DNA from 3 places in the Dyadobacter chenhuakuii genome. Region 2 is predicted to be linked to each of the others. Evidence: riboswitches for the same ligand, from Rfam matches in the RefSeq annotation. Region 2 holds a riboswitch; each other region holds the start of a gene.
The links. A riboswitch is a leader RNA that binds a small molecule or an ion and turns the genes downstream of it on or off. The one in region 2 is predicted to bind S-adenosylmethionine.
Positions count from the first base shown of each region.

Region 1: linked by a shared signal. The riboswitch ahead of NFI80_RS09560 (cysteine desulfurase family protein) and the one ahead of metX (homoserine O-acetyltransferase MetX) in region 2 are both predicted to bind S-adenosylmethionine.
Region 3: linked by a shared signal. The riboswitch ahead of NFI80_RS08915 (YceI family protein) and the one ahead of metX (homoserine O-acetyltransferase MetX) in region 2 are both predicted to bind S-adenosylmethionine.

Region 1 covers NZ_CP098805.1:2,305,123-2,315,758, reverse strand. The annotation lists gene NFI80_RS09565 (sulfatase) at 1-1,359, shown strand, start outside; SAM riboswitch class I at 1,459-1,552, shown strand; gene NFI80_RS09560 (cysteine desulfurase family protein) at 1,721-2,896, shown strand; gene NFI80_RS09555 (hypothetical protein) at 2,940-3,191, shown strand; gene NFI80_RS09550 (EamA family transporter) at 3,214-4,161, opposite strand; gene NFI80_RS09545 (UbiA family prenyltransferase) at 4,296-6,254, shown strand; gene NFI80_RS09540 (methyltransferase domain-containing protein) at 6,247-6,942, shown strand; gene NFI80_RS09535 (NAD(P)/FAD-dependent oxidoreductase) at 6,926-8,062, shown strand; gene NFI80_RS09530 (lycopene cyclase domain-containing protein) at 8,039-8,764, opposite strand; gene NFI80_RS09525 (sterol desaturase family protein) at 8,761-9,234, opposite strand; gene idi (isopentenyl-diphosphate Delta-isomerase) at 9,274-9,795, opposite strand; gene NFI80_RS09515 (phytoene/squalene synthase family protein) at 9,865-10,636, opposite strand, start outside.
Region 2 covers NZ_CP098805.1:5,743,769-5,754,404, forward strand. The annotation lists gene pth (aminoacyl-tRNA hydrolase) at 31-591, shown strand; gene NFI80_RS24110 (OmpA family protein) at 1,198-2,565, opposite strand; gene NFI80_RS24115 (DMT family transporter) at 2,666-3,538, shown strand; gene NFI80_RS24120 (PhzF family protein) at 3,535-4,326, opposite strand; gene treA (alpha,alpha-trehalase TreA) at 4,453-6,003, opposite strand; gene NFI80_RS24130 (M20/M25/M40 family metallo-hydrolase) at 6,014-6,943, opposite strand; SAM riboswitch class I at 7,083-7,190, shown strand; gene metX (homoserine O-acetyltransferase MetX) at 7,315-8,364, shown strand; gene NFI80_RS24140 (glycerophosphodiester phosphodiesterase) at 8,462-9,232, opposite strand; gene NFI80_RS24145 (FdhF/YdeP family oxidoreductase) at 9,408-10,636, opposite strand, start outside.
Region 3 covers NZ_CP098805.1:2,167,179-2,177,814, forward strand. The annotation lists gene NFI80_RS08890 (SusC/RagA family TonB-linked outer membrane protein) at 1-552, opposite strand, end outside; gene NFI80_RS08895 (cytochrome-c peroxidase) at 563-1,516, opposite strand; gene NFI80_RS08900 (protein-disulfide reductase DsbD domain-containing protein) at 1,534-1,992, opposite strand; gene NFI80_RS08905 (peroxiredoxin family protein) at 2,091-3,404, opposite strand; gene NFI80_RS08910 (hypothetical protein) at 3,696-5,006, shown strand; SAM riboswitch class I at 5,128-5,229, shown strand; gene NFI80_RS08915 (YceI family protein) at 5,440-6,066, shown strand; gene NFI80_RS08920 (TonB-dependent receptor) at 6,310-9,063, shown strand; gene NFI80_RS08925 (DUF4397 domain-containing protein) at 9,089-9,883, shown strand; gene NFI80_RS08930 (HEPN domain-containing protein) at 10,541-10,636, shown strand, end outside.

The sequences.
Region 1 (10,636 bases), 2.6 Mb from region 2:
AGTTACGCCGCAGAAGACGAAAAAGGCAAGGCAGAAAAGAAGTTGAATGTTCTTTTTATCGCAGTTGATGATTTAAACACAGATTTAGGTTGTTATGGAAACAAATTTGTCAAAACGCCAAACATTGACCGCCTGGCTAAACGCGGGGTGAAATTTGACAAAGCTTACACTCAATTCCCACTTTGCAGCCCGAGTCGCTCTTCGCTGCTAACTGGCCAGCGGCCTGATGTTACCAAGGTCTACGAACTGCAAACACACTTCCGTAAGAATCTTCCCAACGTGGTGACATTGCCGCAGCTATTTAAGAACAATGAATATTACAGCGCCCGGGTCGGGAAAATCTATCATTATGGCGTTCCGGGCCAGATCGGGACAGACGGCCTGGACGATCCTATTTCCTGGGATCGCAAAGTCAATCCAAAAGGGCGTGACAAAACCGAAGAATCACTAGTCAAAAATCTTACGCCGGACCAAGGCTTGGGCAGCGCACTTGCCTGGCATGCAAGCGAGGGAGCGGATGAAGAGCAGACAGACGGAATGGTCGCCAGCGAGGCTATCAAATTATTGAAGGAAAAGAAGGCCGGGCCATTTTTCCTGGCAGTTGGTTTTTATCGCCCGCACTCCCCTTACGTAGCGCCAAAAAAATATTTTGACCAATATCCACTGGCATCAATCCCGCTTCCGAAAGAAATTCAAAATGACCTTGACGACGTTCCGGAAGCAGCAATTTCCACCAAACCGGCACATTTAGGCCTTTCAGTAGCGCAAAGAAAAGAGGCGTTGCGGGCCTATTATGCGTCAATTTCATTCATGGATGCGCAAGTAGGAAGGGTGCTGGACGAACTGGACCGGTTGAAACTGACCAATAAAACGATCATCGTTTTGTGGAGCGATCACGGTTATAATGTAGGCCAGCACGGCCAGTGGATGAAGCAAAGCCTTTTCGAAAATGCTGCGCACGTTCCATTAATCATCTCAGTGCCTGGCGGAACCGCAGGAAAGGCATCGGGCAGGACGGTGGAATTACTGGACATTTACCCAACATTGGCTGAGCTTTGCGGACTGATGCCTACCCAAAAACTCGGCGGCAAAAGTCTGACATCATTACTCAAAAACCCGGACGGCATTTGGGATAAAGCTGCTTACACCCAAGTTCGGCGGAATAAAATTACTGGTCGCAGCGTAAGAACGGAGCGCTTCCGTTACACGGAATGGGATGGAGGAAAAGCCGGCGTGGAATTATACGACCACCAAAAAGACCCCAACGAATTCACAAACCTCGCCAAAGAAAGCACCTACATTATCACGGTCAATGAACTAGCCATGCTCCTCCAAAAAGGCTATCCGGAAACCAAATAAACGGCGGGTAATCTGCGCATCAAGAATTTTCTCAAAGAAATTTTTCGCTCTTTTTGGATCTTTAAAATCTTTATTACATCTTTGTCTATCGAATTAGTAGATTTATAAAGAAGGAAGGGAGAGGTTAGGCTCTATGATCTTCTGGCAACCTATGACTTTTTAAGGTGCCCCAACCTAATTCTAATGATAAATCTGAGAATCCAACCACCGGAGTAACAGAGTACAATCGAGTTAAGGAAAGCCAGAGGCTTGTCCGTGTATGTTCGTTACGGTTTCGTTTTTGGCGGAATTGTTACGATTATCCAGGCAAGGTGCGGCATTTGGAATCAATAAACTGATAACATTTAACACTTAGATCAACATGGAAATTTATTGTGATAACGCCGCCACAACTGCACTGGATCCGGAAGTGATTGAAGCGATCCTTCCATTTTTTGCCGCCAGCTTCGGCAACCCGTCGTCCACTCACTGGGCAGGACGGAAGGTGAAAGATGCGATAGAAGATTCGCGGAAGCTGGTTGCGAAGGTTTTAAATGCTTCTGCGGAAGAAATATATTTTACGTCCGGAGCCACCGAGGCCATCAACCTCGCCATATCCGGTGCGATTGCGAAATATGACATTAGCCATGTCGTGACAAGTAAAATTGAACACAAGGCCGTTTTGCAAACCATTCTCCAACATGAAAAATCGGGTGATATCGAAACGAGTTTTGTGCAGTTGGATGAGCGCGGCAATGTTGATCTTTACCATCTTGAAAACCTTTTAAGAGCCAATCCACAGACATTGATCTGCCTGATGCACGGCAATAATGAAATTGGAAACCTGACAGATATCCACGCGATAAGTAAACTTGCTCAACGTTATGATTCCATTTTTTTTACGGACACCACCCAGACAATCGGGAAGCAATGGATCGATCTGACCCAGACGCCTATCGATTTTCTGGTGGGTTCCGCCCACAAATTCCATGGACCGAAAGGCGCCGGATTTATCTATATCAATAAAAAACACCGCATTCATGCGCAAATTTTTGGCGGAGGCCAGGAAAAAGGACAGCGTGGAGGGACAGAAAATGTGACTGGCATTGTAGGGCTTGCCAAAGCGCTCGAGGTGGCATACCGCGACCTGGACAGCAACCATTCCGTAGTCAGCAAGTTGAAGCAATATATGGTCTCCAAACTGGCGATCAGTGGTGTGTACGGCATTTGTTATAATGGCGAAAGTCACTCTCTTGAAAACAGCATGGTGAACATCCTGAACGTTTCATTCCCATGTTTGGCTGCGGGCAGTTTGGTTAAAAGTCTTGATAATCTGGGCATTGCAGTTTCCGGCGGCAGCGCTTGTTCCAGTCAGGGCAGCTCGCACGTGATCAGCGCGCTTCCTTGTCAGAAGGATAAAGAAAATGTCCGTTTCTCGTTTAGCAAATTCAACACATTCGATGAGATTGATCACATTGTGCAGGCCGTTGTGAACATTTATAATGCCGATCCTGCATCACGCGGCCAGTCACGTTTCCGTCTGGAATTAACGCATTGAGCCGGAGGTTCTTCAATTATTAGCCACGATAAAAAATACTAAAATGAGCAAAATTTTCTTTCTCAAAATCATTTACAGAAGTGCTGTAAGTCTCCATAAGATCACATCCATCGTTGAATCGTTTAATGGTGCGAGGATCAAACACCTTAACTTTATCAGCAAGGGAAGGGTTTTCGTAGGCGTCATTGCCTTCGAAGCTTCGCAACTTATTGATTTTGAACGTATCTTTAATTTGATCAAAAGAAACAGGGACATTTCGGAGGTGGAGCAGATCACAGAAGCTTCCTTGTGTTAACTGCTCATATTCCTCCAAGAGATCAATAAGCGGATACGACTTGTTTTGGCTTGCGATATTTGTGCAGATTGATCAGCAACACGCTGCCGAGAATGATGACCAGCCCGACTATTTGCAGGACAGAAATAGATTCGTTTGCAAAAAATATCCCCAAAAGGACTGCTACGACGGGATTTACATAGGCATAAGTGCTAACCTTGGTTGCTGGCTGGACTTTCAGCAGCCAGACGTATGCTCCAAAACCGGCAATCGACCCAAAAACAATCAGATATAACGTTGATAGCCAGGCTTCCATCGGAATGGATGCAAGATTCAGGGTCGCCAGTTCGCCCGAAATAATGCTGCCTGGGAGGAAGGCAAATCCGGCTGCCAGCATTTGCCAGGTTGAATTGACACTTGCGGAGTCGGTGCCTGACTTGTATTTAGAAAACAAAGAACCACCAGCCCAGGCCATGGAGCCAAAAACGACGAGCGCCATCGCGAACAGATCGCGCGAACTGTTCATGGACGACATCGAAATCATTATTTTTTCACTGAATAACAGCACTACCCCGGCAAAACCGATCAACAGACCTACAATAGTCGATTTGTTGCTAAGATTTTCAGACCATTTCGGTTTATCCAGGACGATAAACCAGAGTGGAGATGAGGAAATCATAATGGCGACCATTGCGCTGGGAAGAAACTGCTCAACCCATATCACAATGCCATTGCCGATAAAAAGCAACAAAAGTCCGGTAATGATCGCAGGTTCGATCGCTTTGAGCGAGAACACGTTTTCACCTTGTGCAACACTCCACGCCAGCATAATAAGCCCGGCAATAATGAAGCGGAAAGCGCCCAGGAAAAACGGCGGAAAACCTTCCAGCGCCCGCTGAATGAAGAAGTAAGTCGATCCCCATACGATGTAAACGGTGGCAAAAGCCAATACCACCATAAGGGTGGAAGGTGCTTTACTTTGTGCTTGCATGATCTTTTATTTTTCTGGTATGACTAATTGTTATTCCTCTTTAACCGATTCCGGCACAATGGTGTTCCTGGCAGAAAGTATATTGTATCTGTGACAGCCTCAAATGTTCAAAAATTTTTTTCTTAAATTGGGCCATGGGCATTGATGGCAATACAATTAAACTTCTGCGGATTCCTTTTTCTTTTTTCCTGATGCCGTTGTTTCTGTTTGCTTACAGTCAGGCAGATACGGTTGTGCATCATCACGCACTCTTCGCTTTTTTGATCATTCATCTGCTGATTTACCCGGCTAGTAATGGTTACAACAGTTATGTGGATAGGGACGAAGAAAGCGTTGGCGGGCTCGAAAAGCCTCCTATGCCTACGGCCGCACTCTTTTACCTCACCATGTTTCTGGATTTTACCGCGATCGTTTTAGCGTTCCTTTTCGTAAATACATTGTTCGCTTTTTGTCTGGTGCTTTACATTGCAGCGTCGCGGGCATATAGTTCCCGGCAGATCCGGCTGAAAAGATATCCGGTTATCGGGTTTCTGACTGTTGTGATTTTCCAGGGTGCATTTACCTACTATATGTCCATTGCGGGTGTTTCAGAAAGTGCGCTGATGCTGAGCAGAGAGCATATTTATGTGCTTTTAGCCTGTTCTTTTCAGATTGCCGGCGCGTATCCGCTTACGCAGGTTTATCAGCACCAGCGGGACCTGAAAGATGGGGTCGTTACATTAAGCTATAAGCTCGGTTACCGGGGTACATTTCTGTTTACGGCGGCGATGTTTCTGCTGTGCAATGTATTTTATTATTTGTACTTTACATCGAAGGGCCTTGGAATGGTTTTTTATATTATCCAGGTGTTCTTCCTGCCGATCGTCCTTTATTTCAGCTATTGGTTTTACCTGGTTTTGAAGGATAGGAGTGAGGCGAATTTCAGGAATACCATGCGGATGAACTGGATAGCAGCCATCTGCATGAACAGTTGTTTCATTATTTTAATTGTAATTAACAGAATCCCTTTGAGTTATATATCTGCTATTGAGACAGCCGTTCCCGAACATTGTTACTCGCAGGAAACGTTGACTTCATTCTACATGAATTCGACAGAAGACATTACCAATAAGAGAAAAATCAAGATAGTAGCGGGGAAAACAGGCATAGCGAACCGCTATTCTGTGATTGCCGATTTTGATAAAGCGCCGGAAGATTATCAGTTTTTTAACAAAACGGCCACATTACTCCCGGAACCGACATTGACCCAGCGTATGCAGCTTTATCAGGAGCATGCCACGGAACTTTCCATAAGTGCTATCAAGAAAATAGATGGATTTGCTGAGATGAAAGGCCGGTTAACGCACTTGATAACAGTCACTTGTACGGGCCTGTTTGCGCCCGGACTGGACGTGGAATTGATGCGGGAACTGGACCTGAATCCTGCCATACAGCGCAGCAGCGTAAATTTTATGGGATGCAATGCCGCGATTATTGCGCTCAAAAATGCCGACGCCATTTGCAGAAGCCAGCCGCGCGCGAAAGTGCTCATCGTCTGCACCGAGCTTTGCACGATACATTTCCAGAAGCGATATAATGATGATTACCTGCTGTCCAACCTGATTTTCGGAGACGGCGCAGCAGCGGTTTTGGTTACTGCCGAAGCGGGATCAGATTATGCGCATCATGTTGAGATAGATGCATTCAACTCCTTGATCCTGCACAATGGGTATGCCGATATGGCCTGGCAGTTGTCGGAAACCGGCTTCATTATGAACCTGACTTCCTACGTGCCTGACCTGATCCGGAAAAACATAAAGCCGATGCTGGAAAAGATCGGTCTTGCGCCGGATGCATTTAAACATTGGGCTGTTCATCCGGGTGGAAAGCGCATTGTGGATGATTTTGTTGCTGCTTTGGAGCTGGATAAAGGCTGTCTGGCAGCCACTTATGATGTGCTTAAAAATTTCGGAAATATGTCGTCTCCTACGGTCTTGTTTGTATTGAAGCAAGTCCTTGAAACGGCTAAGCCGGAAAATATAGGCAACAGAATCTTTGCAGCGGCATTCGGGCCAGGACTAAGCATTGAAACGATGCAGCTGCGTTATGTTTAAACACCGCAGCCAGGATAAGGAGCTGCTTGACCAGGAGGATATTCCATCGGTCGACTTGTTCCAGAATTTAAGGGAACTTGACTTCATTAATCATTGGCTGGGCGGATATAACATTTCCTTTAACGCGCTAAAAAAGGTTATTAAGCCAGGAGAATCACATATTCTCGTTGATATCGGATGCGGCGGCGGCGATACATTAAAGCGCATTGACAATTGGAACAAAAAGGAGCGCCATGCGCTGGATTTATATGGTGTTGACATTAAGCCTGTTTGCATTGCCTATGCAGAGGAAAACCTGAAAACAGCGCCGGTCAAATTGATTTGTGACGATTACAGGCACATTTTCAGCCATTTGAAACAGGTTGACATTATTCACGCATGTCTTTTCTGCCACCATTTAACAGAAGAACAACTCATTGAACTTGTGCGGTTTGCATTGAGTAGCAAGGCGGTTTTGGTTATTAATGATCTGGAAAGAAATCCTTTCGCTTACTATTCCATTAAATGGCTGACGCAACTGTTTTCTAAATCTTACCTGGTCAAAAACGATGCACCGCTGTCAGTTTTGCGGGGGTTTAAGAGAGCAGAATGGTTGGCGATCCTGAACAAAGCCGGAGCAATTAAATACACCGTTCGCAACAAATGGGCATTCCGACATGAAGTGATTGTTTATGGAAACGCAAGCTAAAACGTACGATTGCGGCATTATCGGCGGCGGATTGGCAGGCCTGTGCCTGGCTATACAGCTTGCGGACAGGGGTATTTCGGTGGTTTTGTTCGAAAAAAATCAATATCCATTTCATAAGGTTTGCGGCGAGTACATTTCCATGGAAAGCTGGGATTTTATTAAAAGCCTGGGTTTGAATTTGGATGAACTCAATTTACCCATCATTAACAAGCTCAGAATCAGCTCCGAAAAGGGCTTTATGCTTGAACATTCCTTGCAAATGGGCGGTTTCGGGATCAGCAGATTCAGCCTTGACCACGCACTTGCAAGCATTGCAGCCGCAAAAGGCGTCGCTGTCGTGGAACATTGCAAAGTGAATGGACTGGAAAGGGTTGGTAATGAAGGTTTTGTAATCAAATCTTCGGCTGGGGATTTCAATGTTGGCGTGCTGTGCGGCAGTTATGGAAAATATACCCCGCAGTTCCTGGCGCGCAACTTAATGGACACCGGGAATGAAAGCGATAATTATATCGGTGTGAAATATCACATTAAAACGGATCTGGCACCTGACCGCATTGAGCTGCACAATTTTAAGGACGGCTATTGCGGAGTTTCAAAAGTGGATAAGGACTGGCATTGCCTGTGCTATCTGACCACATCCCGGAATTTGCAGGAAAATGGAAAAGACATTCAGGAAATGGAGGCAAATGTCTTGCATAAAAATCCTTTTCTCAAAGCATATTTTACTCATGCCGAATTTGTTAACAAAAATCCATTGGTAATCAGCAACATCCATTTTTCCAGGAAACAAACACAAACTGACGGCGTTTTCCTCCTGGGTGACGCGGCAGGTTCTATCACGCCGCTCTGCGGCAACGGCATGAGCATGGGCATGCGCGCTTCCAAAATTCTGGCCACCGAGCTGATCCGGTATTTTGAGAAAAAGCAAAGTATTGACAGCGTCTCGGCTAACTACAAAAAAGCATGGGACCACGCTTTTGGACGCAGAATTACAGCCGGTTATTATTTGCAGGGATTGTTTGGGAAAAGAACTACAACCGATCTGGCCCTGAGAGCCTTAAATAATTTCCCGGGCGTTTTGAAGAAGCTTGTGTCCTTAACCCACGGAGACCGTTTCTAAGTTTTCTTTCTCGGCAACGGGATATTTGGAAAGGAGATATTCGAATAAGAATGTGTTCAGAAGCAACATTAACATGCCGTAAAAGACGTCCTCAAATGGGATCGTAAATATCCGGATACCCATATTCTCTGCATTATTATACCAAACAACCGGCTCGTCCAGTCCCGATCCTGTTAGAATCCCGTTTACGATAAAGAAAGGAATCAGCAGGAACATGTGCGAGAAATAGAACAAGCTCAGCCATCGCGGCTTGACAATAAATCTCAAAAATAATAGAAACGCCACCAGCCCAACCGCTGTCCAGGACGTATAGTAATGATCGTAGAAAGTCACGCCCATGGCCAATGTGAAACACAAGAAGATGGCCGTAATCAGGTTCTCGTTTTTAAGCTTATAATCAGTTCCGAAATAGATCCGGAAGCAGTAATAAGTGAAAAGGCATGCGTAGGGAATGCAGATGAAGAACAGAATTTCTTCAATAGGAAGCCCAAACAGGTAAGTGCCGACGAGATATTTCGGTGTAAATCCCCACACGGCGATTTTTGTAAAATAGCTGTCCCATATCACAAAAGGAATTAATGACAGAATAATCGCCGGCCAGAGCAAATGCCATCTTTTATACAGCTGAATTTTGGGATGAAAAGAAAACAGCAACGGAACAGCAATTGCACCAAGATCGACGAGCAGATATAGGAAGTTCATTTGGACGCCGTGTTTTTCGCTTCCCTAAAATATTTTAGCGGCACCCAGAGCATCCCAAAACATTCGCCCTGATGCTTTCCAAGGTGCTTATGGTGCATTTTGTGCGCGCGACGAATGGCTTTCAGATAAACCGAATCCGTGTTACGGAACATTTTAAAGCGCTGGTGAATGAAGATGTCATGCACCAAAAAATAGGTGAAACCGTAGATCGTAATGCCCAATCCGATCCAGAAAAAATGATTAAACCCTTGATTTACACCAAATAAAAGGCAGAGTATGCCTGGCGTGGCGAAGATGGCAAAGAAGTAATCATTTTTCTCAAAAAAATCGCCGTCATCACGCTGGTGATGATCGTGGTGCAAAAACCATAAGGCGCCGTGCATCAAATATTTATGAGCAATCCACGCCACACATTCCATGCCAATAAATGCGGCCAGTACGATCAATGTATTTACTATCCAGGGACTCATTGTAAATTCAAGCTGTCAGCTTCCGGCAGTGGCCGTCGGCTATTGTTTTGGTTTTATTTTGTCGGCTACTTCGGCGAAACAAATCTTGAACCACTCGGTGTAAGCCTCCGGTTTCTGGTTCATATCTGCCTTAATATCAGCCATTTTCATGTATTTATAATCATTCGCCTCACTCACATTGATGTTCGGCTCGTCGTCTGAAATGCCCCAGAAGACGTGGTCGAGTTCGTTTTCTGTCAGCCCGTTTTCGAGTTTAACGCGATATTGGAAGGTGAAAAGAAACTGCAAATCGGCCGAAATGCCCATCTCTTCCGAAAGTCTCCTCACGGCTCCGTGATGCGCGGATTCTGCCGGGAGCGGGTGGCTGCAACAAGTATTGGACCAAAGCCCTTCCGAATGATATTTCCCGAAAGCCCTTTGCTGCAAAAGCATTTCACCATTTGAATTAAAAATAAAAACTGAGAAAGCACGATGCAGAACGCCTTTTTGATGCGCCTCTAACTTTGGCATAAGGCCAATTTCCATATCGTCTTCATTCACCAGCACAACTTGATCAGTCATAAAATCGCGTTTTAGGTTCGTGGCTAACAGTCCAATGTTCAGCTCCTTTGTTTAACTAACAAAAAAACGTCATAAAAGGTCGAACTGATGCCTTACCAGCGAACGAAACATGAGTCCTACCTTGTCATGATCCGGAATCCTGATCCGTGCGTTCATTACTTTTTCGGGCGGCGTTTCCTTAATGCGCAGGAAAAGTTTTTTGTAATAATAATAAGCCAGATAAACGCCCCTTCGTGCACCGCTCGGGAGCCGCTTAATGCCGATCAGCGCCTGCTCGAATTCCTCCTCAATCTCCTGCTGGATCTTTTCCTTCTCTTTGCTTGAAAAATGATCAAAATTCACGCCTGGAAAATAAGTCCGGCCAAGATCCACGTAATCCGCTTTCAGGTCGCGCAGGAAATTTACTTTCTGGAACGCGGATCCCAGTTTCATAGCGAACGGTTTAAGCTCATCAAATTGCTGCTGATTACCTTCTGTAAAAACCCTAAGGCACATTAAACCAACCACTTCCGCAGAACCAAGAATGTATTCATTATATGAATCCGAAGTATACTCCGTCTTCATCAGATCCATTTCCATGCTCTTCAAAAACGTGTCAATCAGCTCCCATTCAATGTTATAAGTATTTACAACGTGCTGGAAACTGTTCAGGATCGGGTTAATACTAATCCCGTCGCGGAGCGCTTCCACCGTATCCTGACGGATTTTGTTCATCATGAACTCCTTGTTGTAGTCATGAAAACTATCCACAATTTCATCTGCAAGCCTGACAAAGCCGTAAATGCCGTAAATGGGTGCCCGCAAAGCCGGTTTTAGGAAATAAATGCCCAGCGAAAACGAC
Region 2 (10,636 bases):
CTCGAAGATGAAATCAAAAACTTTTAACAAATGAAATATCTGATTGCCGGGTTGGGAAATATAGGTCCGGAGTACGCATTCACCAGGCATAATGTCGGATTTATGGTGCTGGACAGGCTAGCTGCGCAGCATGATTTTAAATTTTCTTTCGAAAAACTCGCATTCGTGGCGGAGTGGAAGCACAAAGGCAGACAAATATATTTTATCAAGCCTACGACATTCATGAACCTAAGCGGCAAAGCGATCCGCTATTACATGGATCAGTTTAAAGTGCAGGAAGAGAATCTGCTGGTCATTCTCGACGAACTGCAACTACCATTCGGAACGTTGCGGATTAAGCCAAAGGGAAGCCATGGCGGGCATAATGGACTAAAAAATATTGAGGAGCTGCTGGCGTCAACAAATTATCCCCGTTTGCGGTTTGGAATAGGAAATAATTTTCCGAGAGGAAGGCAGGTAGATTATGTGCTAAAACCTTTTTCCAATGAAGAAATGACCGAGCTGCCCATATTTTTGGATAACGCTGGCGATATGGTTCTTTCATTTTGTACTTTGGGAATACAGTCGACAATGAATAATTATAACCAATGATTGTACTAAATAAAGAATATATAAATATTTCAAGATTTGTATTTATTCTGTTATTTGGTTATTTATCAAATTATTAATGAGGTGAAGATTTAATTTACAAGATTTAATAATAAAATATCCCTTGAAAACGAAGGTTAATTCCAAATATAATTCTGTTGGTGCGATTTGAGGATGTTTGTAATTTCGAAACTAATCCAGATATTTGTATCACGGTTCGCCGAAATAAAAATTGAATAAATCCAAGGAAATAAAATTAATGTTTTTACCTTTGCATTTATTATCGCAGTTCTATTAGTCGCTCAGTTACAAGTTAATAGGGCAAAAGTTAAAAGAAGGGCGAATAGAGGTAAAAAAGCAATGTTTGCAGGCAAATCTGAAAGTTAGTTTGCTTCGTATATAGGCCAAATGTTTCCGTAATTAGTTAGTGAGGAAATTGGAGTATTATTTAAAACATTGTTACTTTATATAAAAAAGAGATTTAGATACGCTTGCATTGATATATTTTTTCAGCAAAAAACGCCGAAGTCAGTCGCAAAAGATATAAAAGATAAGAAAAGGTTAAGGGTTTAGGAATAGTCAGTATAAAGCCGTCTCAGTGAGATGGCTTTATCTTTTTATAGGCTCTGCCCAAATTTCCACCCTGCGGTTTGATCTCTTTAATGCTTCTGTCTGGTTCATGCGGCTTGGCTGCGCCGAACCATAACCTGAGCCTGAAATCCGGTTTTCGTCAATTCCTTTTCCCAGCAGATAACTTTTAACAGTCGCCACACGCATGTTCGACAACTCTAAATTCTTAGCAAAATCGCCGGTGTTGTCCGTATGGCCTTTCAGCACAATCCTTAAATTATCCCGCTTCTGAAAATAAGAAACAAGCGAATCAAGGCCTCGCAGTGCATCATCTTCCAGCACATCCGTGCTTTGCGTAAAATATAATGTGGATAACGGTGTATCGTAAGTCGATTCCGAAAGGCTGATCAGCGACTTCACCTCTTCAAACCTGTTTGAAACTTTTACTGATACACTTTTGGATTGAAAGCCTTCTGCCTGGGCCGAAATGCGATATGTTTCGTAAGGCCGTAGTTCAAAGTTATAGATCCCGTTAACCGTTTTGGTCGATGCCACCAACGAATCCGAGTTGGATTTGCGGACCGTTACATCGGCATCATTCACGGGTTTCAGGTTCTTTCCATCGTAGACACGACCTGTTACAACGGCCAGATTGGTGTTTCTTTTTGCAGGTTCTTTAACGGCGGGTTTCTCCTCTGGTTGCTTTTCTTCCTCTTTTTCGGCCACCGCTGCTTTGGATGCCCTGCTGATCGTCTGATAACTTCTTCTTACAAAAACGGGCGTCATCACACGGTCGTACACGCGGATAAGAACAATGGAGCCGGCACTGGATTCGTGATTAGCGATGAGGTCATCCTGGAAGAAATTAAGAACCTGGTCATTATCCAGCATTCCCTCCGTTCCAGGATCTTTGAACTCCAATTTCGATTGACCATTGATATACATTTTAATGATCTTGGTCTCGAAATCGCGCGAGTACACATAATGTACATACTGGTTTGCACGTACAGGTGCTTTTTCTCCGATCGCAAAATCGTAGAAATTGAGCTTGCCGTCGTATATATAACTGCCGTAGTCGCTTTTCCTGTTTTTAAAATCGAGAACCCTTTTCCAGCTGTCGAGCTCATCCATTTTAAAATAGACCTCAACCGTGAAAGATTTACTCAAAAAACCTTTGGCCTCCGCGTTATTGAACTGTAAACCACTGTTTTTTTCGAATTGATAAATGGTCCTGCTCAAATCATCAGAACCCGGAATTTTCTCTTTGACATATTTTCCAGGCTGCCCGAGCACTTTTAAAGACGGGCCGGCATTTTCAATAGGAGTAAGGCCATTGTTGAAGTCGTAGGTCCATTGACTTTGCGAAAAGGAAGGAAAACAAAGTCCGGTAAGAAGAATTACCAGCATGCACTTCGCATTAATTTTATCAATCATGCCCAAAAATATAAAAAGTGCAGGGTGAACCCGAAACGCATCGTGTATTTTTGGAGCATAATTCTTTGAAAGCGTGAAAAACATTGGTATTGGCATTCTCTTTTCCATTCTGTGGTCGTCTGCATCTGTGGCTACCAAATTTGGAGTCCGGTCAGCTGCTCCGTTAATATTGGCAAACGTTCGCTTCTTTATTGCTGGTATCTTATTGTTGTCTTTTTCCTATTTGCTCAGCAAAGATCCGTCTTACCGGATGCCTAACAAAAAGGAATGGAAGCAGCTTGCGCTATTCGGATTCCTTAATACAACGCTTTATCTCGGCCTCTACGTGTACGCTATGAAATTTACTGCTGCCGGAATCGGCAGTCTGGCTGTTTCTGTTAACCCGCTGATCATTGTGCTGTTATCCGCCTGGTGGCTCAAAAGGCATCCACGGACGGAAGAATGGTTAGGGATAATTTTGGGAATGGCAGGGGTAGGCGTGGCAACTTACCCGTTACTGGCAGATAGTTATACGACAATAGGAGGGATAACATTGCTGCTGATCAGCATGATAGCGGTTTCCGCAGCCAGTGTATACTATGCTACGGTTCAGTGGGAGCTGCCCAATTTGCTGATCAATGGGTGGCAGGTTTGCTTGGGGGGTGTTTTTTTGCTTCCGGTAACATTGCTTTTCAGTGATTTTTCTACCACGGTCTGGGACGGAACATTCTGGCTTCCGGTGCTCTGGCTAAGCCTGGCCGTTTCCATCATCGGACTGATCTGCTGGTTTTACTTACTCAGAATTGACACAGTAAAAGCGTCCCTATGGCTCTTCCTATGCCCACTTTTCGGCTTCTTCTTCGCCTGGTGGCTCATGGACGAGCCGGTAACGATTTATACAATAGTCGGAACTGTGCTTGTAATCGGTGGATTATATGCGGGGCAGAGGCGGAAGCTGATGAGTTAATCATCAATCAATATTTCCCCTTTCAAGTATAGCCTCGCCTGGCCGCCGATGTGTACGCGGTCGCCGTCCAGCTCGCATTTAAGGTATCCGCCGCGCTTTGAAAGTTGTTTGGCGGTCAGTGTTGTTTTATCGAGTTTTTCTGCCCAGTAAGGGATTAATGTTGTATGTGCAGAACCGGTTACGGGGTCTTCATCTATGCCTGATTGCGGTGCGAAGAAACGTGAAACGAAGTCAACATCCTCACCGGCAGCCGTTACGATAATGCCGCGTGCCGGAATGGTTGATAATACTATGATGTCGAAATCCAGGTTTTTAAGCACCTCTTCGGATTCCAAAACCACCATATAGTCTGTTTTTCCTTTATATACTTCCAACATGGTCGTGTCCAAAAGGCCTTCCACTAATGCAGGCGGCGGCACGGCGATGTGATACAGGTCAACAGGAAAATTTAATGTAAGCCAATCTTCTTTGCAATCCACTTGCAGTTCGCCGCTGCGCGACTCAAAACGGATCGATTTGCCTTCGTAACCTTGAATATTAAAAATCACATATGCAGCAGCCAATGTTGCGTGGCCGCAAAGATCAACCTCAACTGAAGGCGTAAACCAGCGGATATGAAAGCCATTTTCATTAGGAACGTAGAATGCAGTTTCTGCCAGGTTGTTTTCAGCAGCGATGTTGAGCATTGTTTCATCCGGAAGCCACTCATTCAGAGGGACAATCGCAGCAGGGTTTCCACAAAAGAGTTTATCAGTAAACGCATCGATCTGATATATGGATAGTTTCATGTTCAAAAAATGGGGTTAACAATACCAAGGTATTAAAAATATTCTCGATTAGAAGAAGTTGTCTCTGGAAATTTTCAATATTATTATTCGAATCAGATAATAAATTCGACACTGGTTTATATGTAACTAGCTCTTATGGTTTTTCATACGGAGATAAACACCATTGGTCCAGCCAAATCCTTCCTGAACTTCATACTCACCTCCTCCGGCGATCAGATTGGTGTCTGAAACATTGTATTTTTCGAGTAATTTGCCTGAATGCTTAAACTCTTTATCGACCAGCGTGAGCCACTCCGCGCACAGCTCGTCCGCGGTCCGGTGGAAATTATAATTGCGCAAGCCTTTGTAAGTGATCCATTGCAGCGGCGCCCAGCCATTAGGTGCATCCCATTGCTGCCCCGACTTGATCGTGGTGGTCAACAGTCCGCCTGAGCGCATAAAGTTGAGCCGGATATAACCACGCATATAATGTGATTGCGACTTGGTGGCCAGTTTGAAATACAAAGGAAATGTGCCTGCTAATGTGACAGCTTTCGTGAAATCCTGCTTCTTGAAATCATAATCCATGAAAAAATTCCGCGAGCTGTCCCAGAAATAGGTCTGTATAGCTGCTACCCTCAAACGTGCCTTTTCTTCATATTGCAGGTGCATTTTAGTGTTGTTATGCAACAGATATGCTTCCGCCAGCGCTTTTTCAAGGTGGTGCATGAGGCAGTTCAGGTCAACGGGGATAATGTCTGTGGTATGAATGCTCGCAAAGTCGTTTTCGTCTGCAAACCACCGGCTGCTAAAATCCCATCCCGACTCGGCGGCAGCTCTGATATGCCTGAAAGTAGCTTCCGGGGCCGTCCCAAACCGGTCCCGCGCCTCATTGCCCAATTCCACGTCTTCGCGGTAGGACTCCGGGCGGGGCGTGGCCTTGTCATCCCAGTAACGGTTCATTAAAGCGCCATTGGGAAGTTTTACGAGGCGCCGGTGTGCTGTAAATGGCTCGTGCGACGGTCCGTCGTTCTGCATCCAATAATCATATTCTTTTTGCAGTTGAGGCAAATAGCGTTTCAGGATTTCATTTCCGGCAATGTCACTGTATAGCCGGACCATAAGGGAAAAGAACGGTGGCTGGGACCTCGTGAGATAATAGGTGCGGTTGGCTGTGGGAATGTATCCGAAACTATCAATAAGATAGGCAAAATTATTGACCATACTCTCGATCAGATCCGTTCGTCCGGATTCTTTCAGGCCAAGCATTGTAAAATAGCTGTCCCAATAATAAATCTCGCGAAAACGCCCGCCCGGCACCACATAAGGAAAGGGAAGCGGGATCAGGGAGCCGCCACGTTCCTGGTTTTCGGGCTGGCGCGTGAGCACCTCCCATAATCTGCCAATGTTTTCCGACGTTGACGAGCTCTTATCGGCCTCAAAAGTAGACTTGATATGTGCAGGCATTCGAAAGTTCTGACTGATAAAAGCTTGTAGGTCGAATCCGGGCCGGTCCTGTTCCTGGTGATATCTTTCAATGATCAGAACCGGGTCTTCCAGCGGAATCGCGTCGGCGAAAGTTTTGGAATCTTCAAAAATATGGCTGTGCTGGATATCACGAAACAGCGACCCATACAAGTCCTCTGGTGAAACATGCGGTGAACCATACGTGAAAGCGGGTGCTATGAATCCGTACAAATGTGAGTGGTTATATAACAGTGGTAAATGTCAGCTTAGGCAGTTTCATTGCATTCTCAATGAGTTGTATATGAATGCCCAGAATGCCGGCAGCTGCATTATAATCGATTTTTTCCGGATCGTCCGTAGGCTTGTGATAGTCGTCGTGGCCGCCTGTGTGAAAGAAAAGCACCGGAATTTTTTTGGCATAAAAAGACCCATGATCCGAGCCGCCGCTTCCGGCCTTGTCCGTAAAAAACTTGGTATCGCTTTTCACATCTTTAAATATATCCGGCCATGCATCACTGGTCCCGTAACCGCCGATCCCAACGCCACGGCTGGCATCATAACGGCCAATCATGTCCATATTAGTCATGAAATTGATTTTTTCCAATGGTAATGTAGGATTGTTAACAAAATGACGCGATCCCAGCAGCCCCAGCTCCTCGGCACCAAATGCTATAAAGAGAAAGTTATAGGGTTCTTTGACATCATTCTTGGAAAAATAGCGCGCAAGTTCCAGCAAGCCTGCCACGCCCGAAGCATTATCATCGGCCCCGTTGTGAATTTGCCCTTCCGGCTTTTCTGCTTTCGAGCTTCCTTGTCTGCCCAGCCCCAGGTGATCAAAGTGAGCGCCAATGACAATGGTATTTGCAGCTCCGTTATCCAGAAAGCCGATGACATTATTTGTCTCGCGCAGACTGTCGGTAACAACCACGCGCCGCACTTTGGCCGTAAATGGTTGGTAAAATCCGTTGGTCCCCTTCGGTTGCAGCTTGTATTTTTTGAATTGAGCGGCTACATATCCGGCTGCTTTTTGGTTCTCCTTGCTTCCGGTTCCACGGCCCTGCATTTTGTCGGATGCAAGCTTGTAAACGTGTTTGGAAAGTTGGTCGGGAGCGGGCAGTTGGGCAAAGGCACTTTGGCAAACAAAACAAAAGAAGAACAAGTAATTTTTCATCGAACGCAGTATCATGAATGGGCAAAGATAAACCTCCCTGGATGCCCTGCAAAATAGAATTTGTGCTTTTGTTTGCATTTTCAGGCATCTGCGCTTAATATTGCAGGATCAAGTCAGTTGCTTCACCTTGTGTGCGATTGATTTATAAAGAAGAGGCGAGAGAATGGGCTCAATGAACCTCTGGCAACCTGCTACCACAATGGAGAAAGGTGCTAATTCCCACCTAAGTTATTAGGAGATATAAACTCAATTCGCGTGAACTTACAGTTAGAAATTTCCGTAAGCCGGATGGCTTTATTCTCGCATCTGCCCTGTGCATTCCACGGGACAGTCTGTTAAATTTTTGAATTAAAACCTGTGCTCTGGCACTTATGCAAGCGGAACAAAAAACATTTAAATATCCTTACGCCTACGCGCTGGAAATGGGCGGTGAATTGCCAGGCTTCGAACTGTCATACACCACTTATGGAACGCAGAATGCTGAAAACAACAACATTGTCTGGATCTGTCATGCATTAACGGGCAGCTCCAACGCGGCCGAATGGTGGGATGGCCTGGTAGGGGACGATAAGTTTTTTGACCCAGCCAAATATTTCATCGTTTGCGTGAATGTCCTGGGTTCGGCTTATGGCTCTACGGGTCCGCTGAGCATTAATCCCCGGACGCATAAACCTTTTTACAGATCATTTCCGACTATCACAGTTCGTGATGTGGTTGGTGCTATGGATCTGCTGCGGCAGGAGCTGGAAATTAAGAAGATAAAACTTTGTATTGGCGGTTCCCTGGGTGGCCAGCAAGCGCTCGAATGGGCGGTGGAAGTGCCCGATCTTTTTGAAGAACTGATCCTGATCGCCTCCAATGCACTGCATTCGCCGTGGGGCATTGCTTTTAACGAGTCACAGCGGATGGCGATTGAGGCGGACCCGACTTTTAATGATGGCACGGACGAGGCCGGAAGCATGGGTATGCGGGCCGCGCGATCCATTGCATTGCTATCATACAGAAATTACGACACCTATAATTTTACCCAGGCGCGTGATAATCCGGATCAGATCGATGATTTCCGGGCATCGTCCTACCAGCAATACCAAGGCGATAAGTTTGTGAAGCGGTTTAATGCCTATTCTTACTGGGTGCTTTCCAAGATCATGGATTCGCACAATGTAGGCAGGAATCGCGGCGGAATTGTGCACGCATTAGGCTTGGTTAAGGCCAAAACATTAGTATTAGGCATAAAATCCGATTTGCTGTTCCCATTATCCGAGCAACAATTTCTGGCCAGGCACATTCCGGACGCTGTTTTCCAGGAAATCGATTCGTTATATGGCCACGATGGCTTTCTTATTGAATATAAGCAGCTTACCCAAGTGATCAGGGCGTGGCAGGAAACGAATGGCAAATTGCAAACCGCAAAGATCTGAACATTAGTATCTAACATTAAGACTTAAGGAACATTAAGACATAAAAAAGCGCCGCTCAGAGGTTTCTCCGGGCGGCGCTTTTTGCGTTATAGTAATGCTATTTTGTTATTTTCAAAAGCAATTCCGGCTCGTTTGTGGTAATGTAATCGACGCCTTTTTCAAGAAACCATTTCATAGATTCTTCGTCATTCACCGTCCAGACATTGGTTGTCAGTTTTTTATCTCTGATATCGGCAATGTATTCTGGCTTTTTCTTCAACACATTCTGGTTGTAATCGATGCCATCCAGTCCTGCGGCTTGAATTTCATCCGGCGTTTTGTCTCCGTTCAGATATTCGACGTGTGCTTTCGGAGCCAGTTCTTTTACTTTTTTACAAACATCAAAATCAAAGGCAATGTAATCCGTAATGCCTTCCACTTTTAATTTTTTTACCATTTCCACACATTTGGTAGCCAGTGCTAGCGAGCGTTCTTTGCCCATCGAAGAAGTTTTGATTTCCAGGATCAGGCGTGTTTTCTTCTGTTTTGCGCCCGCTTTCAGGTAAGCTTCCAATGTTGGTAATGCCGTTCCATCTTCTAATTTGATCTGGGAAAGCTCCTGGGAATTGGTTTTTTCAATATGCGTTCCTTTGATCGAATGGTCGTGAAGCACATAAATGACCGAATCTGCCGACATATGCACATCAAATTCACTACCATAGCAGCCCAGTTTGATGGCATGCTCCAATGCGCCAATAGAATTTTCGGTTACGCCGGTATTTTTCCACGCGCCACGGTGCGCTATAACTTTGTTTTTATTTTGAGACATGCCTTCAAAAGCGGTCAGACTCAGCAAACCAACAGCAACAATGGATAAGAATTTTTTCATTTTTTTAAATTTGGACTTATATAAAAAGAACACATTAACCTGAATTTACCCTGAACCATGGTCCAAAGCAGATTCGAAAATTAAAGCTAGTTTCGGTCAGCGGTGTTAGCTCAATGTTAAGTTTCAAAAAGCATCTTCCTCCAAGTCGAATCTTTTTAAACTCCGTTTTAATGGTTCATGCGCTTAAATGCTTGCGAATTGTGAGAATAACCAGTTTGGAAGTCGGCGTGTTGCTTTTATCTGCCACGCTGTTAATAGGAACGAGGACATTCGTTTCAGGAAAATAAGTGGCTGTGCAACCTTCCGGAATCGGGTAGGGGACAACGACAAACTTGTACGCAACCCGCTCAATGCCGTCATAATGGTTATACAGATCCACCAGATCGCCGCTTTTCAGATCCCGTTTTGCGATGTCATTTTCGTTCATCAAAATCACGCGCCGCTCGTTGTGAATGCCTCGATAACGATCATTCAGGCCATAAATCGTGGTGTTGAACTGGTCGTGGCTGCGGATGGTCATCATCATCAGCTCATCCTCTTTCAGTTCGGGATCAAATAGCTTGCCGATATTGAAATGCGCTTTTTGAGACAATGTGTCAAAATATCCGTCCCGGTTGCAATTGGGTAAATAAAATCCGCCTGGCACGCGTACGCGCTCATTATAGTTATCAAAGCCTGGAATTGTCCTTTCAATGTCAGCGCGGATCACGTCATAATCTTCGGCGTAAATGTCCCAGTTAATCTGGCTTTTCCGGCCCAAAACAGCTTTCGCCAGCCTGCAAATGATCACCGGCTCACTCAGTAACTGATCCGAAACCGGCGGCAAAACGCCCTTGGAAAGCTGAATTACGCCCATTGAATTTTCACAGGAAATAAACCTGCTTTCACCCTTATGCATATCCATATCGCTTCTTCCCAGGCAGGGAAGGATCAGCGCTTGTTCACCCGTTACCAGATGGCTCCGGTTCAGCTTGGTCGAAACGTGTACTGTCAGGCGGCATTTGCTGAGCGCTTCGGCTGTAAATCTTGTATCCGGTGTAGCACTCAGAAAGTTGCCTCCCATCGCAAAAAATACCTTGGCACTGCCTTCGTGCATGGCCTTAATGGACTCTACCACGTCGAATCCGTGTTTTCTGGGAGGAGCAAAATGAAAGTTGCGCTCAATGGAATCCAGGAACTGGTCCGTTGGCTTCTCAAAAATTCCCATCGTCCGGTCGCCTTGCACATTGCTATGGCCGCGTACAGGGCATGTGCCCGCGCCCGGTTTGCCAATGCTGCCTTTCAGCAACAGCAGGTTTACAATTTCTTTGATCGTGTCCACTGCATTCTTATGCTGCGTCAGGCCCATCGCCCAACACGCGATAATCTTGCTTTTCCCGGCCAAAACGTCCACAACCTGCTGAA
Region 3 (10,636 bases), 2.4 Mb from region 2:
ATTATTGCCGGTAATGGTGCTCAGTCCTCTGATCTGAATGAAGGATCCCGCTCCGGGGTCACTGCTATTTTTATTGATTTGCACGCCAGAAGCCTTACCAGCCAGACTGTTTATTAAAGTCGGTTCACCTGAGGCGGTAATCGCTTTTGCGTCGATTTTGGAGCTGGTCGCTGCCAGTTTATCCGAGCTTTCCTTAAAACCAAGCGCAGTAACGACGACTTCGGAGAGCTGCTGCGACGACTCTCTCAGTGCAACATCAACTTTGGTTCTGGTACCAATCGTCTGCTCCACCGGATCATAGCCGATAAAGGAAAACACGAGCACATTGTCGCTTTCATTGATACTGAACTGGTAACTGCCATTTGCATCGGTGGAAATACCCTTGCTGGATCCTTTCACGACCACATTCACACCGGGTAGCGGACTATTGTCCTGAACAGACGTCACTTTGCCGCTGACTACTTTTTCTTGCGCAAAAGCGATATTAAAATCGACAGACGCAAGCGTACAGAGCAGCCACAAGCTGCCGGCTTTTCGTAAATTTTTATACATAGATATGAGCTTATTTTTTCTTGAACCGGTCGTCAGTCAATGCCTCCAGAAATGCTACAATGTCATCAACTTCGCCGTCGGAGAGGTTGAGCGAGGTGCCCAGGGACAAGTCGCGTTTGATGCTGTTACTGACAAATTTGTCGGGTGTGTTATAATATTGAACGACTTCTTTGAGTGTTTTGAACATCGCATTGTGCATGTACGGTGCAGTGACGGCCACATTACGCAGGCCGGGCACTTTAAACAGACCGATGTGAGCGCTGTCTTTGGTGACTTTGAACCGGCCGGGATCAGTCAATTCCTTTCCATTAAAAAGGCCAATGTTCTTAAAACGATCGGCAGTAAAGTCCTCGCCGGAGTGGCAAGTGGCGCAACCCGCCTTACCGATAAACAGTATACGTCCGCGAACCGCTTGTTCAGACATCGCCTTTTCATCCCCGTCCAGATATCGATCGTAAGGTGTGTTGGTGGTTTCCAATGTTCGTTCGAAAGAAGCGATTGCACTCAGCAGATTTCTTTGGTTTACCTCTGTTTTAAAAATCTTTTGAAAAGCCGCGCTATAGAATGTATCCTGCTTTAAACGCTCTACAGCCTGTTCGACCGGTAGGTCCATTTCGTCATGGGCCAACAATGGGCCAAGTATCTGCTCTTCCAGCGAAGCCGCCCTTCCATCCCAGAAAAATTCTGTACGCCCCGAAAGGTTCGTTAGCGCCGGGCTGTTTCGCGAAACTCTGGTTCCTTTATCACCCACACTGAAGGCAGCGGTGTCAGCGAACGCAAATTGTGGAATGTGACAGGAGGCGCAGCTGATGGCTTTTCCTCTTGACAAAATAGGGTCGGAAAATAACTTTTCACCCAGCTCTGCCTTCGTGGAAACGTCATTTTCCTGATGCTGAAATGCCACAGTTATCACAAAAAACAACGCAGCCGAAAGAACGGTAACAATTTGCTTGACTTTGAACATGCTGATGAATTTCTGTTTCAATTAATCCGAAAAGACTCCTGGAAAGGAATGCAAAGGCCGTCTTCGTTGCTACACAAGAGCCCCTTTATGGTTCCCGCAACATTAAATCCGTTTTTTGAAACCTTAATTTTCTGCCGGAACTGTGCCTTCTCGGTGAAATAGGTGTACTGCACATCCCAGGTGGGGTCAGTCGTTTTTTTGGGCTGAATAGGGTTAATGGTGCCTATCAACTGATACGAATCGGTTTCCACAAATTTGAATTCAGTAGGAAGCGGACCGATTTCGTTTTTGAAATCACTGGAATAGAGCTTCCAATTTTTATCAATCGAAGCTGAGAAAATGAGCTCGACTTCATCACCTGCTTTCGCATTTTTGCTAGAAACGGATACATTCCATTTAGAGATGTCAGAAGGTTCCTGGGCGAAAACATTTACAGATGTAAGTAGAAAAAGGAAGAACAATTGCTTAAACAACATACTCGTGCGGCATTAAAGTGAAGGATTAAACAACTGCAAAGTGAGAACTCTCCCTTGCAGTTGTTCAGATTACCAGTTAGCGTACCAAATCACCCTTTTTATTTCCCACTTTTCGCAGGAGTAGTATTGGCCGACGAGAAAGTGGCCGGAACGGGCTCAGCGATTAAAGCGTCAAGATCCTTATTCCATTTGGCAACATAATCCTCGAAATATTTTCCGGTAACCGTGCCGGTGTAGCCCGTGTGGATCTGCTTTACCTCGCCATCACGACCGATGATGATCGTGGTTGGAAATGCCATCATGCGGTTCAGTGCAGGCAGTTTTTCGGAAGCGACCTTCTTGTCTGCAATGCCGCCGAAAAGAATGTCGTACTCAATGCCGTACTTTTTTTTCAATGTGCCCAGCGTGTATTTGGCATAAGCAAGATCGTCTTTTTGTTCAAAACCGATCGCAATCGCTTCTACGCCGCGCTTTTTGTTTTCTTTAAACCAGGGCGAAAGGAAAGCCGTCTGATCTGTGCAGTTCGGGCACCAGGTGCCGATGATTTCGACGATCACCACTTTACCTTTGTATTTGTCATCGCTGAGCGAAACTTGCTTTCCGTCCAGGTCAGGCAAGGTGAAATCCAGTTTGGTATATCCTTCTTTCAAATAGGTCAGTTTGTATGGGTCTGGCAATGCTGCCTGTTCGTTCTTGGCACCTTCAAACTTGGTATTGTCGTAAATACCCGAGCTGATTACACCCGTGATGGAGCCATCTTCATTAATTTTTCCTTTATAAACCCTTGGGTTAGGACCAGAAAAATGGGAAAGCACAAATTCATCGCCTTGCACAACGCCTTCCAGCTCGCGGCTGTCCCCTACTGTTGACATTACCACGCCGGTCAGTTTGTTTCCTTCTTGTTTGAGAAGCGCTACATTATCAGGCATTTTGGCTTTGCTGAAAACCTGCAAATCCCATTTGCCGCTCAAATTGTGTTTGGTAGGCTGCTCTTTGCCTTTTTCTACAAAGCGATAATCCTTGCCATGCTCGGCTGAAAATGGCAACGAATTCCCCCGGAAGCCAGGCACCAGGCTGCGGTATTCACCTGTAATCTTTCCGTCTGATTCCACCTTTGCGACCAATGCTGCATCATAAGTGTTCATTTTTACAAAAATCGAATCCGCGCCGATTTTTGTCACATGGAAATCGTCCCTTCGTGAGCCGTTCAGCAGCGTCAGGATCGGATCCTTTGCGTTTTTAGCATTGTACTCGAAATTGAATGGAATGTGTGTTTCGCTAATTACAAACTCCCCGCGCCAGATACCCTGCTTGGGCGATTTAGCACCAGGCTTGTCTGCCGTTGCTGCAAAACTGCTTAAAAGCGTGGCACCTGCCAAAGCCACAACCTTGATCTTGTCGTTGATTTTCATACAACTTGTGTTGTTAAAATGGATAATAGTTAACATATATTCTTGCCAGACAAGCTGAAAGAATCCTCACTGGACCGGAAACATTTGCAGGATTTTTTCCGGTATAATTGTTAACCTATCAAAGGTGGTTTTTAAAAGGTCGTCGTTAGACTTGTACAAATGTAGATCACATCTCTATTAAATTTGTAGACTTAATAGAATAATTCGATTTCATACCACCAAACGGATTGCACAGCAAAAGTCTGCCTTCTACTTTTGTCAGCGTCAATTCATTCACATTTCATTTTTACAATGTCATTACCGAAAGCACCTTCGGCGTTTCCCAGCTGGAAAACGCGCGAAAAGATTGCATTGCGCGCCGCGCTGATTTATGCTGTTATTAGCACAGTACCCTTTACGCCTGAATTCTACCAACAGGATTTCGACGCAGGTTTCAATGTAAATTCCTACAAATTCCGATGGCTGGATGCGCTCTCGCAAAACAAGCCCTGGTTTTTCGAGAGTCAGGAAGGCAAGAACTACACGGGATGGTTCGTCACAGTCGTCATATGCCTGCTGGCAGGATGGGCTTGGGACCGGCTCGACAGAAAGCGCATTGATTTTGAGAAGCTGTATTACTGGTTTTACACCGCGGCGCGCTATGGCATTGCGCTGAGAATGTCCTGGTTTGCTTGGGCGAAAGTGTTTCCGGTGCAAATGCCGTTTCCGACAATCAGTCAGCTGAACACCAACCTGGGCGATTTCACTCCGGGTAAGTTATATTGGCTGACCACCGGCGTATCGCCGTTTTTTGAAGTTTTCGCGGGATTTTTCGAGCTGGCGGCAACGCTTTTTATCCTTTTCCGGCGGACTACCACACTCGGGGCCCTGATGATGGTGGCTATTTTGGTGCCGATCTGGTTTGTTAACATTGGTTACGACGCGGGTGTGGAGCTTGCGAGTTTGCACATTCTCACGCTTTCGCTGATGCTTTTGGTGCGGGATGGCAAACGGTTTTATGAAATTTTAATTGAGCACAAGGCTGTTGCACTGACATATGTGCCAAAGATCACCTTTGCCCAAAATTGGAAGAATAGCGCCCTTCTTGCGTTCAAATATGCATTCATTTTCCTGTTCATCATTCATCGCGGTTACAGTTACGGGACCTTGTATGCGAGTGGCAAGACCTTCAAACTTCCCTTGGATGATGGACTTGCCGGATTTAGCGGGTTCTATCACGTGGCTGATTTTAAGCTGAATAGCAACACAATCCCGGATGCGATTGGAGACACCACGCGCTGGCAGAATGTCGTATTCGAGAAGTTCAATTCCATCAGCATTAAAATTGACAAGCCTTTCAAGCTCAACACGAAGAATTCAATCCGGACCACGGAGTATTACGGCAATATCGGCCGGTATTATTATGGGTATTCTGCCGATACGATCCATAAGTTGTTGGTATTAAGAAACCGCGCTGACACGTCGAGCAAGCTTCTTTTGAGGTATGAAAGAGTTGATCCAAACAAAATTCTTTTGTCAGGGACAAACGAAGCGAAAGACTCGATTTACGTTGTTTTGAATAAGATTAACAAGAAATATCCCCTTGAAGAAAAGCGCAAATAGCATTAGGCGACGCATTTCCTGGTGGCATGATCTCGAAATAATACTATTGAGTTTTGACATTCCGCAAAAGATGACTTTACCTTTGCATCGTCTTACGATTACTACCTGCAAAGTAAAAGTGGATTTATAAAGAAAGAGGGAGAGACAGGCTCGGCGAACTCTTAGCAACTTTCCAGGGTGGAATCAGTGCTAACCTGCCTAACATTTTTAGGAACTATAAATTTACAAATCATGTCCAGAAAAAGCATCCAAATCCGCCCGGTCCCCTGCGCAACCAAATGTTGTCCTGAGGACAAATGGAGAAGCTAATCAGCTTAAACTGAGTAATCGTGTCTACCGAACATTAAAACGCCTATTCGCGTTCGATAGCATTATTTTATCACATTTAGTCTACAAAACCAATAGACTTAATATTTTAACCATTCAATTTATTATGAAAAAGACCATTTTATCCGCATTGTCGCTCGCTACACTTGGCTTGGCATCTTTCACAAATACTGTAAAAGAAAATCCGTACACAGTAGACACACAGAAAAGCAAGCTGGTATGGAATGCTAAAAAAGTAACCGGCGAGCATTCGGGCCTGGTTCCCATCAAGAGCGGCACGTTACTGGTAGACGCTGGAAAATTAAAGGGCGGCAACTTTGAAATCGATCTGAAAGATCTCACAGTAACTGACCTGAAAGACCCTGAATACAACAAAAAACTGACCACACACCTGAAAGGCGAGGACTTTTTTGCTGTCGAGAAACATCCAACCGGCAAGTTAAATATCACCTCAGTAACGCCCTCCGGTGCAAATAAATACAATGTGAAAGGTAAGCTGACGATCAAAGGCATTACCGAGGATGTTGCATTTCCGGCAGAGGTGACTACAACAGGGAAAAACCTGACAGCTAATGCGAAGATCACGATTGACCGCACCAAATACGGCATCAAGTATAATTCCAAAACTTTCTTTTCCGCGATTGGCGACAAAGCAATTGACGATACTTTCAACCTGGACGTCTCGCTTATTGCAACAGAATCTGCTTCTACAACCAAGGCTAGCGTGAAGTGATATTGCCTCTTGTTGTACTATAACATTGCTTCTGATTTGGCGACGGAGGGATGACGGGTTTACTTGTCAAGTCAGCATGTGCAGGAATTCGGACAGGAACTGCAGGCTCCCCAGCCCGAAGAATGGACATCGCTGCGATTCCGTCGTCACCAAATCAGAACACCAATTACTAACGTATAAAGTTGTGCGTTATTAGGGTTCCATGCGGGCTATCGTCAGATGAAGCCATAAACACCTCTTTGAATGAAAAGATATATTCTACTATTATTTGTATTTGCCGCCTTTAAATCTTTCGCCCAGCAGCGCATACTGAACGGAAAAGTAACAGATGCCGTGAGCGGCGAAGCGTTGCCAGGTGTAAATGTGTCGGTAAAAGGCACCAGGCAAGGCACGCTGACTGATGCAGACGGAAAATATGCATTGAACCTGATCAAAGGGGAAACACTAGTGTTTTCATTCGTCGGCTTTTCCGCGCAAGAAGCTAAAATATCAGCTGAAAATCAATACGATATCAGTCTGCAACCTAGCTCGCAGCAGTTAGGCGAAGTGCAAGTGGTGGGTTCCAGAAATGCGAACCGCACCAAGCTGGATTCTCCGGTTCCGGTCGATGTGATCGATTTGAAACCACTTTTGGAATCAGCGCCGCAGGTCAGCATTACACAGCTTTTACAATATGTTTCACCTTCGTTTCATTCGGTAAATGGCAGCAATGCCGGTGATGCCGGTTCTGCGCTGAACCTCTCACAACTAAGGGGTTTGGGCGTGGATCAGGTGCTGGTTTTGGTGAATGGAAAACGGCGGCACAAAAGTTCAAACATCAACTGGGGCGGGCTTGGAAACGGGGCCACAGGTTATGATCTGAATTCGATTCCGACCGCCGCCATCCAGCGCGTTGAGATCCTCCGTGACGGGGCAGCTGCGCAATATGGTTCGGACGCAATTGCAGGCGTTATCAATATTGTTTTGAACAAAACAACTGAACAACTGACACTTAGCTCAACGGCCAGCACCCGGCGAAGAGGAGACGGAACCACCACCCGCACGAATGCAAACTACGGATTCGCACTGGGCAAAACAGGCGGTTACCTGAATGCAACCGCGGAATTCGCCACGCAGGCCATTGCGCTTTTACCTGGAAATGATCATGCCGGCTTATACTTGGGCCCTATTTACGGCGGCGGTGCCAACACCCGGAATTACGACGCGATATACACCAAAGAAATCGACGAGGAAATCCTAAAAAACAGGGGAATAGACAGGCACTTTTTTGACCGTCGAGGCGGCGGTTCCAACAAGGCCAAAGATGCATTGCTATTCTTTAATGCGGCTGTGCCTTTGCGACAAAATGCGGAAGTATATGCATTTGGCGGCATTAGTCACCGCAATTCCCAATTCACCGCCGTGTTCCGACTGCCGGGCTGGACTGAGCGGAACAATGCATTCCTCTACCCTGATGGATTTTTACCGGCCATGGAAAACATCATCACCGATAAGTCCCTGGCGGTGGGTGTGAAAGGCAAGATCCAGGATTGGGACGTGGACATTTCGAATGTTTATGGCAAAAACGACTTTGGGAATGTGATTACCAATTCGTTGAATGCCAGCCTCGGCCTAAAAACGCCCAGGACGTTTGATGCGGGCAGCTATAATGCAAGCCAGAATACGGGCAGCATCGACATCAGCCGTTATTTTGACCGAGCCTTAAAAGGAATCAATGTTGCCTTTGGCGCGCAATATCGCGTGGAAACTTACCAGATCGTTGCTGGTGAGTCCGCTTCTTATTCAAAAGCAGATTTGCGAACGGTTTATGGACTTGATACAACAGGAACAGGCATTGTTTATAACACCAATGAGGGTCAAATCGGTCTGAATGGTCTCTCGCCGGGTTCGCAGATCCACGCTGGTTTCCGGCCTGAAAATGCTGTGAATGTAAACCGTTCCGTGCTGGCAGGTTACGCGGATCTCGAGGCAAATATTACGACAAACTGGCTTGTTTCAGGGGCGCTGCGCCTGGAAAGCTTCTCCGGGCTGGGCAATGTAACAACCTATAAAATTGCTTCGAAATACAAGATTGCCGACTGGCTGGGCATTCGCGGCTCGCATAATACAGGCTTCCGCGCTCCGGATCTTGCTCAATATTATTATACTGAAACCTCAACCAGTTTTCAGCAGGGCCGCGCAATCGATCAGGTGACAGCTTCTAACCAAAGCGCCGCTACCCGAGCGCTCGGCATTCCTACTTTAACGCCTGAAAAGTCAAAGGGATACACATTGGGGATCACTTCTCAGCCGCTGAAAAACGTTGAATTTACGGCAGATGCTTATTGGGTGGATGTCAATAACCGGGTCGGAAACACGGGAAATTTTTCGGCGACCGACGTCAATTTGCCGCTCGAAGTACGCAGCCTTTTTGTGCAAACGGGCACGACCCAGGCTAAGTTTTTCTATAACTCGTTTAGTACTAGAACAAAGGGATTGGAACTCACGGGAAGTTACCGCACGCCGTTCCGAAGCGGAGGACTGACGTTTTTGCTGGGGGCCAATTTTGTAAAGAATGAGGTTGTCAGCGTGAATACGCCGAAAGGTCTGGAAGCATACCGCTACATTATTTTCAACGATGGAGAAAAAGCGCGGGTAACTTCTCACATTCCCGGAACGAAAGTGAATTTACAGGGAAGTTACAAGGTTGGCAAACTGACTTATATGGTGCGCGGCATTTACTTCGGCTCAGTTACAACGGCATTGGCATTGAATGCAACATTTCCCAGACCGGACTATTTCTTCCAAAAGCTCAACCCGATCTGGGTCGTGGACGCCTCTGTGGCTTACTCCTTTACAAAATCCATCCAGGCAGTCATTGGTGTAAATAACGCCTTCAATGAGCTGGGCGATTATTCTGACCCAAAACTCTCAGCATTGAACAACCCATCCATTGTTGGCCTGCAAAACGGAAGCGCTGGCATTCAGCCATTTATCCGGATCACAGCTCGACTTTAACACCCAAATTCATCTCTTCGAACTTATGATATCCACATTGTCTTTTTCAAAACGCCTGCTGCTGCTCTTCGCCGCAACAGCAACATTAGCTAGCTGCAAAGACACCAGTTACCTGGACATCGACGCGGCAAAACGCCCGCCACTGAGCGCCTACATTAGTTTTGTCAATGCAAGACCCGTCAACTCCGCCCTCAGTTTCTGGACATTTACGGATAAGATTACGCCAACGCCCGTCGCCGTCAACAAGGCTTCTGACTATTACCCCACCGTTTTCGGCAATGTGCAAATCAATTTTACCGAAGGCACCAACACAAGCTATAAAGCCTCGTACCAATTCGGTAACAGCGCAACATTCACTGCAACCGGCAGGCCCAACGGCCCGATCGCCACATTTTATCACACGGTAATCGCAGCCCGAACAGAGAATAACAAGTCGGATTCGCTGATCCTTTTTTACGACGATCTGAAAGCGCCGGAGGCGGGCAAGGCCAAGCTGCGATTCGTAAATCTGTCGCCGGGCGCGGGCACATTGAATGTGTTGAGTAACGGGAAAGCCTTATTCAGCAACGTCGCTTATGGCCGTGCTGCCAACTCTGCCTTGTCGGGAGAAGCATTCAGCGCCTGGTCGCTGGGGCCATTTCAAAGTATCAACCCAGGTCCTCACGCGCTGACATTATCAAACACTGCGAACGGAACTACGCTCGGCGCAGTGGGTAATTTCAATCTGGAAGCCGGGAAAATTTATACGGTATTTACAAGCGGGCTCGTCCAGGGCAGCCCAAACCTGGCTTTCAATATTTTGGAGCATCCGGTGAAGTAGCTGATTGATAGCTCCCTGCTAAACCGATTTTGTTTGTAGCGGAGATTAAATTAGCTGTTTCAGACCTCATATCTTCTACTAACTTTCTGGCAACGAAGGTATCGTAGATAATTTTCAATTTTGGTCAGTTCCTTGAAAAAGCTTGTCGCCGGCTTATCTCCATAGATCGGGGAACTGACCATTCCGTCCGCTGAAAATAAACTCACTATCTGCTCAACAGCGCCATTTGAGAGATATTCAATGTATTTCGTTGCTACTTCACTTTTTGTCATGATTCATTTTTAGGGGTTAAGTATATAGCAAAAGTAGGATACGCTGGGAAACATTAAAATCCAAAGGAGCGATTCTGAATTTTGGAGTAAGTTGCGGCTACCGGGCACGAGGAATTGCGTGCTTACTCACTGCGGCAATGGCAAGAAATTGATCCCGCTGTCGAACCCATTTCATTTGATACAAAGCCGGACGGCCGGATCGCGATCAAAGTCCGTCAAATCATAAAGGATTTGGACGGTCAAGTTTTAAGCGACACGCTCTTATTTCATGTCTATACTTTTGGAAGAGGAAAGGTGCGGGCGATGGCAATTGAGCATTAGTTTAAGCTTTTAATGATTTTTGAAATTTTGTATCTTACCAAAATTTCAGAAACCCCACACACAAATGAAGACCTCCCTCACCCACCTCCCACAAAACAAACAGGACCAACTAAAAGCTCTTACTCAAATTATCCTCGACAAAGTCCCGGCTGAAATGATC